DNA from 2 places in the Sphaerisporangium sp. NPDC051011 genome. Region 2 is predicted to be linked to the other one. Evidence: predicted binding sites of a transcription regulator. Region 2 holds the regulator's gene; the other holds the start of a gene.
What was found. Region 2 encodes LexA, which represses DNA repair genes until DNA is damaged. Its sites were predicted from a motif close to TCGAACANNTGTTCGA; they were not measured.

Region 1: recA (recombinase RecA) is a predicted target of LexA. The motif match lies at 1,708-1,723, and genes of this name have one in related genera.

Annotation. Positions count from the first base shown of each region.
Region 1 covers NZ_JBFAGG010000007.1:131,440-136,131, reverse strand. The annotation lists gene recA (recombinase RecA) at 462-1,595, opposite strand; gene AB0H21_RS17985 (DUF3046 domain-containing protein) at 1,770-1,964, opposite strand; gene AB0H21_RS17980 (ATP-dependent helicase) at 2,185-4,692, shown strand, end outside.
Region 2 covers NZ_JBFAGG010000001.1:879,785-884,476, reverse strand. The annotation lists gene leuS (leucine--tRNA ligase) at 184-2,646, shown strand; gene lexA (transcriptional repressor LexA) at 2,893-3,606, opposite strand; gene nrdR (transcriptional regulator NrdR) at 4,266-4,692, shown strand, end outside.

The DNA of each region.
Region 1 (4,692 bases), on a different contig from region 2:
CCTGGGTCCCAGGGGAACTTCGCCTGCTCTCGCCCAGGGTCGTCCGGCTTGCGGCGGAAGAACTCGTGAGTCTTCGACTCGTCCCAGGGAGCCGGGGTCAGAAAATCGGGACTCGGCCTGCCTTGGGTTCCCTGCGGCCTGCCTTGGGATCCGTGCGGCGAGCCTTGGGCGTCCTGCGGCCGGGCCCAGGTTCCCCGGGACCGGGCCTGATTTCCCTGCGGCCTGGCCTGGGTTCCCTGGGATCCGGCCCCCTGGGCGCCCGGGGATCGGTCTCGGGGATCTTGGAGCTGAGGGTCTTCCTCGGACGAGCGGGAGCGACGGTTTCGGTTCTGGGCGCGGCGTGGGCGGGAGCCGGTGCGTGAGGCCGGGTCCGGGGAGTCCTCTTCGATCCAGGCTCCCCAGTCCCCCGGCCTCACGCGGCCAGGGGACTCATCGCTGGCAGGCATGGGAGATCAGCTCGATCAGACGTCACCCGGCTTGGGAGCCTTGGCTCCACGGCCTGCGGCCGCCGGAGCCGACGCCGCCGCACCGCGCCCGGCGGCCACCGGAGCGGGCCCGGCCGCCGACGGAGCCGCGGGAGCCTCGGCGGGAGTGTCGAGGCGGGGCCCGACGCCGAGCTTTTCCTTGATCTTCTTCTCGATCTCGTTGGCGATGTCGGGGTTGTTCTTCAGGAAGTTGCGGGCGTTCTCCTTGCCCTGCCCGAGCTGGTCGCCCTCGTAGGTGTACCAGGCGCCGGCCTTGCGGACGAAGCCCTGCTCGACGCCCATGTCGATCAGGCCGCCCTCGCGGGAGATGCCGATGCCGTAAAGGATGTCGAAGTCGGCCTGGCGGAAGGGCGGGGCCATCTTGTTCTTCACGACCTTGACCCGGGTGCGGTTGCCGACCGGCTCGGTGCCGTCCTTCAAGGTCTCGATGCGGCGGACGTCCAGACGCACGGACGCGTAGAACTTGAGCGCCTTGCCACCCGTCGTGGTCTCGGGCGAGCCGAACATCACGCCGATCTTCTCGCGGAGCTGGTTGATGAAGATGGCGGTGGTGCCGGTGTTGTTGAGCGCGCCGGCCACCTTGCGCAGGGCCTGGGACATGAGGCGGGCCTGGAGGCCGACGTGGCTGTCGCCCATCTCGCCCTCGATCTCGGCCTTGGGCACGAGGGCCGCGACCGAGTCGATGACCAACAGGTCGATGGCACCGGAGCGGATCAGCATGTCGGCGATCTCCAGCGCCTGCTCACCGGTGTCCGGCTGGGAGACCAGCAGCGCGTCGGTGTCGACGCCGAGCTTTCTCGCGTACTCGGGGTCGAGGGCGTGCTCGGCGTCGATGAAGGCGGCGATGCCGCCCGCGCGCTGCGCGTTGGCGACGGCGTGGAGCGAGACGGTGGTCTTACCGCTGGACTCGGGGCCGTAGATCTCGACGATGCGGCCGCGGGGATAGCCGCCGATGCCGAGCGCGACGTCGAGTGCGATGGCCCCCGTGGGGATCACCTCGATGGGGGCTCGTGCGTCATCGCCGAGGCGCATGACAGAACCCTTGCCGAACTGCCGCTCGATTTGAGCGAGAGCAGTCTCAAGGGCCTTCTCGCGGTCGTTGGCTGCCATGGAGTGCCCCCTGGAGGGTGTGTCGAAGGTCTTTTTCCGTCGCTGGCAAGCTACGGGGTGCCACCGACATTTTCGCGGAGCGGGCCCACGGACGTCGGCAAGTTCAATATAGCCGAACGATTGTTCGATCTCTGCTTGACGCGGCGAACACTTCGTGCCAGGCCGCGGGCCGGGTCAGCGAAGGCGCGAGTCCACGTCGGTCACGCCGCACACGGCGTGCCAGACCTCCTTGGCGGCCACTCCTTCGTCGAGCGCCTGGGTCACCGTCCGGCCGCCCAACTCGGCGATCACATAGTCACGCGCCCAGGACTCGGCGTACTTCTCACCGAAGTGGCGGTTCATCCGGTTCCAGAAGTCCGTCAAGCGCATGCTCCCCAGTATGGTCCCCACCCGGGGCGATCGGACCACCGCCGCGCTATCAGGAGAAACGGGTCACCAGGTAACCGGCAGGGGCACCGGCCCCCGGACGACCATCCCGCTCTTCCAGCGCGGCGGCTCGCCGATTGACGGCTCGAACACCATTCGCCGCCCGATCCGCCGGGGACGGGCGGCGGCGATTTTTGTCGGTGGCGGGTTGCATGATGAGGGCATGACCGGATCCGCGCTCGACCACTTCAGCCCTGTGACCAGGCAATGGTTCACCGGTGCCTTCGCCGCGCCCACGGCCGCGCAGGAAGGGGCGTGGCGGTCGATCGCGCGCGGAGAGAACACTCTGGTGGTCGCCCCGACCGGCTCTGGCAAGACACTCGCCGCCTTCCTGTGGTCCCTCGACCGCCTGGCCGCCGAGCGGGCCGCGGAGGCGCCCGCGGAAGGCGAGGCCGAGCCGGCCGCCGAGCCCAAGGGCCGCGGGAAGGGAAGGCCCCGGCCCCCGCGCCGCTGCCGGGTCGTCTACGTCTCCCCTCTCAAGGCGCTGGCCGTCGACATCGAGCGCAACCTGCGCGCCCCGCTGGCCGGGCTCAAGCAGACCGCCCGCCGCATAGACCTGCCCGTGCCCGAGATCTCGGTCGCCGTGCGTTCGGGCGACACCTCGGCCGAAGACCGGCGCCGCTTCGCCGCGCACCCGGCCGACATCCTGATCACCACGCCCGAGTCGCTCTATCTAATGGTCACCAGCCAGGCCCGCGAGGCGTTGCGCGGGGTCGAGACCGTCATCGTCGACGAGGTGCACGCGGTGGCCGCCTCCAAGCGCGGCGCCCACCTCGCGCTCACCCTCGAACGGCTCGACGCGCTGCTGCCCTCCCCCGCGCAGCGGGTCGGCCTGTCGGCCACCGTGCGTCCCGTGAGCGAGGTGGCGGCGTTCCTCGGCGGCCCCCGGCCGACGACGGTCGTGCAGCCGCCGTCGGAGAAGGTCATCGAGGTCGACGTCGTCGTCCCCGTCGAGGACATGACCGAGCTCGACCCGGCCCCGCGCCGGTCTCCCGGGCTCGACGGCGAGGAGGCCCCCTGGCAGCCGGAGCCCGCGCCCCGGCGGTCGATCTGGCCTCACGTCGAAGACCACCTGCTCGGCCTGATCGGCTCCCATCGCTCGACGATCGTGTTCGCCAACTCGCGCCGCCTGGCCGAGCGGCTGTGCGCGCGGCTCAACGAGCTGGCGCTGGAACGCGCCATGGGCGAGGGGAACGGCCAGGGCGGCCCGCCTGCCTCCTCCGCGCCCGCGCAGGTCATGGCGCAGGCCGGGTCCGCCAAGGGTGCGATCCCCGAGATCGTCCGCGCCCATCACGGCTCGGTGTCCAAGGAGGAACGGTCGCAGATCGAGGAGGCCCTGAAGTCCGGGCGCCTGCCCGCCGTGGTCGCGACCTCCAGCCTGGAGCTCGGCATCGACATGGGCTCGGTCGATCTGGTGGCCTGCGTCGAGGCGCCGCCCAGCGTGGCCAGCGGGCTCCAGCGCATCGGCCGGGCGGGCCACCAGGTCGGCGCGGTGTCCAAGGGCGTGATCTTCCCCAAGTACCGCGGCGATCTTGTCCAGACGGCGGTGGTGTCCGAGCGCATGAAGGCCGGCCAGATCGAAGAGATGCGCTACCCGCGCAACCCTCTGGACGTGCTGGCCCAGCAGATCGTGGCGATGTGCGCGCTCGACGAGTGGACGGTCGACGAACTCGAGACCGTGATCAGGCGGGCCGCTCCCTACACCACCCTGCCCAGGAGCGCCCTGGAGGCCACGCTCGACATGCTGGCAGGCCGTTATCCGAGCGAGGAGTTCGCCGAACTGCGCCCGCGCATCGTGTGGGATCGCGTGACCGGCCGCGTCACCGGCCGTCCCGGCGCCCAGCGCCTGGCGGTGACCAACGCCGGCACGATTCCCGACCGCGGCATGTTCGGCGTCTTCCTGGCCGGCGGCGACACCGGGCGAGGTGGGCGCCGGGTCGGCGAGTTGGACGAAGAGATGGTGTACGAGTCCCGGGTGGGCGACGTCTTCCTGCTCGGCGCGACCTCCTGGCGCATCGAGGACATCACCGCCGATCGCGTGCTGGTCTCCCCCGCCCCCGGGCAGCCGGGCAAGCTGCCCTTCTGGCATGGCGACACGCCCGGCAGGCCCGCCGAGCTCGGCCGGGCGCTCGGCGCGTTCCTGCGCGCGCTCTCGCGGGGCGAGACGAGCCGCCTCGCCGAGGCCGGGCTGGACGCCTTCGCGGCTGGCAACCTCCTCGCCTACCTCGCCGAGCAGCGCGAGGCCACCGGCTACGTCCCCGATGACCGCACACTGGTGGTCGAGCGCTTCCACGACGAGCTCGGCGACTGGCGGGTCGTCATCCACACCCCGTACGGCGCCCGCGTCCATGCGCCGTGGGCGCTCGCGATCGGGCGGCGCCTGCGCGAGCGCTACGGCATGGAGATCCAGGCCATGCACTCCGACGACGGCATCGTCCTGCGCATTCCGGACACGCTGGAGGGGGCTCCGGCTGACGTCGCCGTCTTCGACCCCGACGAGCTCGAGCAGATCGTCGTCGAGGAGCTCGGCGGATCGGCGCTGTTCGCGTCGCGGTTCCGCGAGTGCGCGGGCCGCGCGTTGCTGCTGCCCCGCCGTAACCCGGCCAGGCGGTCGCCGCTGTGGCAGCAGCGCCAGCGGGCGGCCAGTCTGCTGGCAGTCGCGAGCAAGTAC
Region 2 (4,692 bases):
GCACAAACGGTAGGAAGACAGATTGTCGGCTGCGCTACCCTTGAGCTATGCGTGGCGGGACCTTGCTTCTTGGCGGGCCGCGTCGGCCGAGCTGAGACCGGTCGCCGCGGCTGCCCCTCGTGGACACGGGGGGTTTTTTATTGGTCGAGCCATCCACGCCGAGTCAACCGAGGGACATGGGCCGTGAGTGACGAGCAGTACGATCCGCAGGCGCTGCAGGCGAAGTGGCAGTCGCGGTGGGAGGAACTGGACCCCTACCGGGCAGGTGAGGACGCCGCCGACGAGCGTTCCCGCAAATACCTGCTCGACATGTTCCCCTACCCCTCGGGCGACCTGCACATGGGCCACGGCGAGGTCTTCGCCCTGGCCGACGTCGTCGCCCGCTACTGGATCCAGCGCGGCTACAACGTCCTGCACCCCATCGGCTGGGACTCCTTCGGCCTGCCCGCCGAGAACGCCGCGATCAAGCGCAACGCCCACCCCGCCGAGTGGACGTACGCCAACATCGAGACCCAGGCCACCTCGTTCCGGCGGTACGGCATCTCCTTCGACTGGTCCCGCCGCCTGCACACCAGCGACCCCGAGTACTACCGCTGGAACCAGTGGCTGTTCAACCGCTTCTACGAGCGCGGCCTGGCCTACCGCAAGGGCGGCCTGGTCAACTGGTGCCCCAAGGACCAGACCGTTCTGGCCAACGAGCAGGTCGTCGCCGGGCGCTGCGAGCGCTGCGGCACCGAGGTCGTGCGCCGCGAGCTGACCCAGTGGTACTTCCGCATCACCGACTACGCCGACCGCCTGCTGGACGACATGGCCCAGCTGGAGGGCGGCTGGCCGGAGCGCGTGCTGACCATGCAGCGCAACTGGATCGGCCGCTCTGAGGGCGCCGACGTCCGGTTCCGCGTCGAGGGCCGCGACGAGCCCGTCACCGTCTACACCACCCGCCCCGACACGCTGTACGGCGCGACGTTCTTCGTCGTCGCCGCCGACGCGCCGCTGGCCGAAGAGGTCTGCGCGCCCGAGCAGCTGCCGGCGCTGGAGGCCTACCGCGCCGAGGTCGCCAAGCTGAGCGACATCGAGCGCCTGGCCACCGACAAGGAGAAGACCGGCGTCTTCCTGGGGACGTACGCCGTCAACCCGGTCAACGGCGAGCGCATCCCGGTCTGGGCGGCCGACTATGTCCTGTCCGACTACGGCCACGGCGCGATCATGGCCGTCCCCGCTCACGACCAGCGCGACCTGGACTTCGCGCTGAAGTTCGAGCTGCCCGTGCAGGTCGTCGTCCATACCGGACTGGCCGACCCGGGCGAGACCGGCGTCGCGACCCCCGGCGAGGGCACGCTGGTCAACTCCGGCCCGCTGGACGGCCTGTCCAAGGTCGAGGCCATCGCCCGCATCACCGAGATCCTGCGCGAGCGCGAGACCGGCGACGCGGCCGTCAACTACCGCCTGCGCGACTGGCTGCTGTCGCGCCAGCGGTTCTGGGGCACCCCGATCCCGATCATCCACTGCCCCGACTGCGGCGAGGTCCCCGTCCCGGACGACCAGCTGCCGGTCACGCTGCCCGACCTGCGCGGCGAGGCGCTGGCCCCGAAGGGCGTCTCCCCGCTGGCCGGCGCCACCGACTGGGTCAACGTCGAGTGCCCGAAGTGCGCGGGCCCCGCCCAGCGCGACACCGACACGATGGACACCTTCGTCGACTCCTCGTGGTACTTCCTGCGGTACTGCTCGCCCCGCTTCGAGGACGGCCCGTTCGACGTCGAGCGGGTGCGGCGCTGGGGGCCGATCGACCAGTACGTCGGCGGCGTCGAGCACGCCGTGCTGCACCTGCTGTACTCGCGGTTCTTCACCAAGGTCCTGCACGACATGGGCATGGTCGACTTCACCGAGCCGTTCCTGCGCCTGCTGAACCAGGGCCAGGTGATCAACCAGGGCAAGGCGATGTCCAAGTCCCTGGGCAACGGCGTCGACCTGGGCGAGCAGATCGACAGCTTCGGCGTGGACGCCGTCCGCCTGACCATGGTGTTCGCCGGCCCGCCCGAGGACGACATCGACTGGGCCGACCTGTCGGCGGCCGCCTCGCAGAAGTTCCTGGCCCGGGCCTTCCGCGTCATGGCCGAGGCGGGCGCCGCCTCCGCGCCCGGCGTGGACGCCGTCACCGGCGACCTGGAGCTGCGCAAGGTCACGCACAGGACGATCGACGAGGTCACCCGCCTGATCGAGTCCCACCGCTTCAACGTCGCCGTGGCCCGCATGATGGAGCTGACCTCCGCCGCGCGCAAGGCCATCGACTCCGGTCCCGGCGCCGCCGATCCGGCCGTGCGCGAGGCCGCCGAGGCCCTGGCGGTCATGCTGTCGCTGGTCGCGCCGTACTGCGCCGAGGGAGGCTGGGAGCGCCTCGGGCACGGCCCCACGGTGGCGCACGGCGGGTGGCCGGCGGCCGACCCGGCGCTGCTGGTGCAGGAGTCGGTCACGTGCGTCGTGCAGGTCGCGGGCAAGGTGAGGGACCGGCTGGAGGTCTCGCCGTCGATCTCGGCGGACGAGCTGGAGGCGCTGGCCCTGGGGTCGGAGAAGGTGCGGGCCTACCTGTCCGGTGACCCCCGCAAGGTCATCGTGCGGGCGCCCAAGCTGGTCAACATCGTCCCCTGAGCGGATCGGACGTCATCGGCGAACCGTCCGGGCTATCGGACGGTCCTGGGACGGGACGGTCTGAGCCGCCACGGCTTCCTGGCGCGAAACGAGCTGAACCCGCCTGAGCGGTCACCTCTGGGTGACGCTCAGGCGGGTTCGTGACGCGGCGGCCGGGGAGCGCGCGGGTCGCCGGGAGCGGGACACGGCGGCATGCGGTGGCCGGCTCCTCGAAGGCCCTGGTGCGGAGCGTGCCGGAAGGCAGGGTCAGAGCTTGCGGAGGACCGCCGTTACCTTGCCGAGCACGGTGGCCTCGTCGCCCGGGATCGGGTCGTAGTTCGGGTTGTGGGGCACCAGCCAGATGTGGCCGTCCTTGCGCTTGAACGTCTTGACGGTGGCCTCGCCGTCGATCATGGCGGCGACGATGTCGCCGTTGTCGGCCACCGGCTGCTGGCGCACGACCACCCAGTCGCCGTCGGCGATGGCGGCGTCGATCATCGAGTCGCCGGCGACCTGGAGCAGGAACAGCGTGCCCTCGCCCACGAGCTGCCTGGGCAGCGCGTAGACGTCCTCGACGCGCTCCTCGGCCAGGATCGGGCCACCGGCGGCGATGCGGCCCACCAGCGGCACGAACGCGGCCGTCGGGCGGTTCACCAGCGGCTCCTCCTCGCCCGGGCCGACCGGGTCGACCCACAGCGCGGGCTCGCCCGGCAGACGGACCTCCAGCGCCCGCGGCCGGTGCGGGTCGCGGCGAAGATAGCCCTTGCGCTGCAACGCGGTGAGCTGGTGGGAAACGCTCGACGTGCTGGTGAGCTGGACCGCCTCGCCGATCTCGCGCATCGACGGGGGATAGCCGCGCTGCTGCACGGAATCGCGGATCACTTCAAGGATCTTGCGTTGCCGCGGGGTGAGGCCCAGGGAGTCACGCCTGCGCACCGCAAGGTCGGTGACGACCGTGCCCGTCTCTTCCTGCTCGCTCATGTTCAACTCCTCATCGCCGGGCGCCCGTGGGACGCTCCGCCACGTCACGCCATGCCCGCCCGGCCGGCTCCCCGTCCGTATTCCCGACGTCGCACACAGCGACAATATCGCCGTTGAAGATCGTCATCAAACAACTGTTCGAGAGATTACGAACTCTGTGGCCGGCCGACGCACGACATCGTACGGGAGTTCGATCGATATCGTGTTCGACTTTCGTGATCTTATGCCCGCGAGGCCGGAAAGTCGATCAGGTGAGCGATCTCGCGCGCGAGATCCGTCCGGAGGCCCGCGTCCGGCCGCCGACTCTGGGCTGGGGCGCGACACGCCGGGGCGCGGCCGTTCGCCCTGATCGGCGGCCGGTTTCCGGTCGGGCGGCTCGCCAACTTGCGTTCATGGGTGCGTCACTCCTACGGTTGGACCACAACATCTAGTACTTACACCGTTGTCGGTCACCCATAGGTTGTGTTTCCGTCGGCGTACTGCGGGCATCCGCAGTGCGTGCGCGAGCCTATTCCGGTTAATCCGGAAAGGGCTCGCGAGCGTGGGGCGAATACGGAAACCTGGGGCGGACTTTCCCCGAGCTCGACCCTCGGACCTCCCCATTCGCGGGGCCGTCGACCGGGTAACTAGTGGGAAACGCGAGAAAAGAGAGGCGACACGTGCATTGTCCTTTCTGTCGCCACCCGGATACCCGGGTGATCGACAGCCGGTCGACCGAGGACGGCGCGGCGATCCGGCGGCGCCGCACGTGTCCCGAATGCGGGCGCAGGTTCACCACCCAGGAGACGGTGTTGCTGATGGTGAGCAAACGCAGCGGCGTGACCGAGGCGTTCTCACGGGACAAGGTGATCGCCGGCGTCCGCCGCGCCTGCCAGGGGCGCCCCGTCAGCGAGGACTCGCTGGCCCAGCTCGGCCAGCGCGTCGAAGAGAGCATCCGGGCCACGGGCTCGGCCGAGATCGCCTCCCACCAGGTCGGGCTGGCGATCCTCGGCCCGCTGCGTGAGCTGGACGAAGTGGCCTACCTGCGGTTCGCCTCCGTCTACCGGGGCTTCGAGACCCTCGCCGATTTCGAGGAAGAGATCGAGC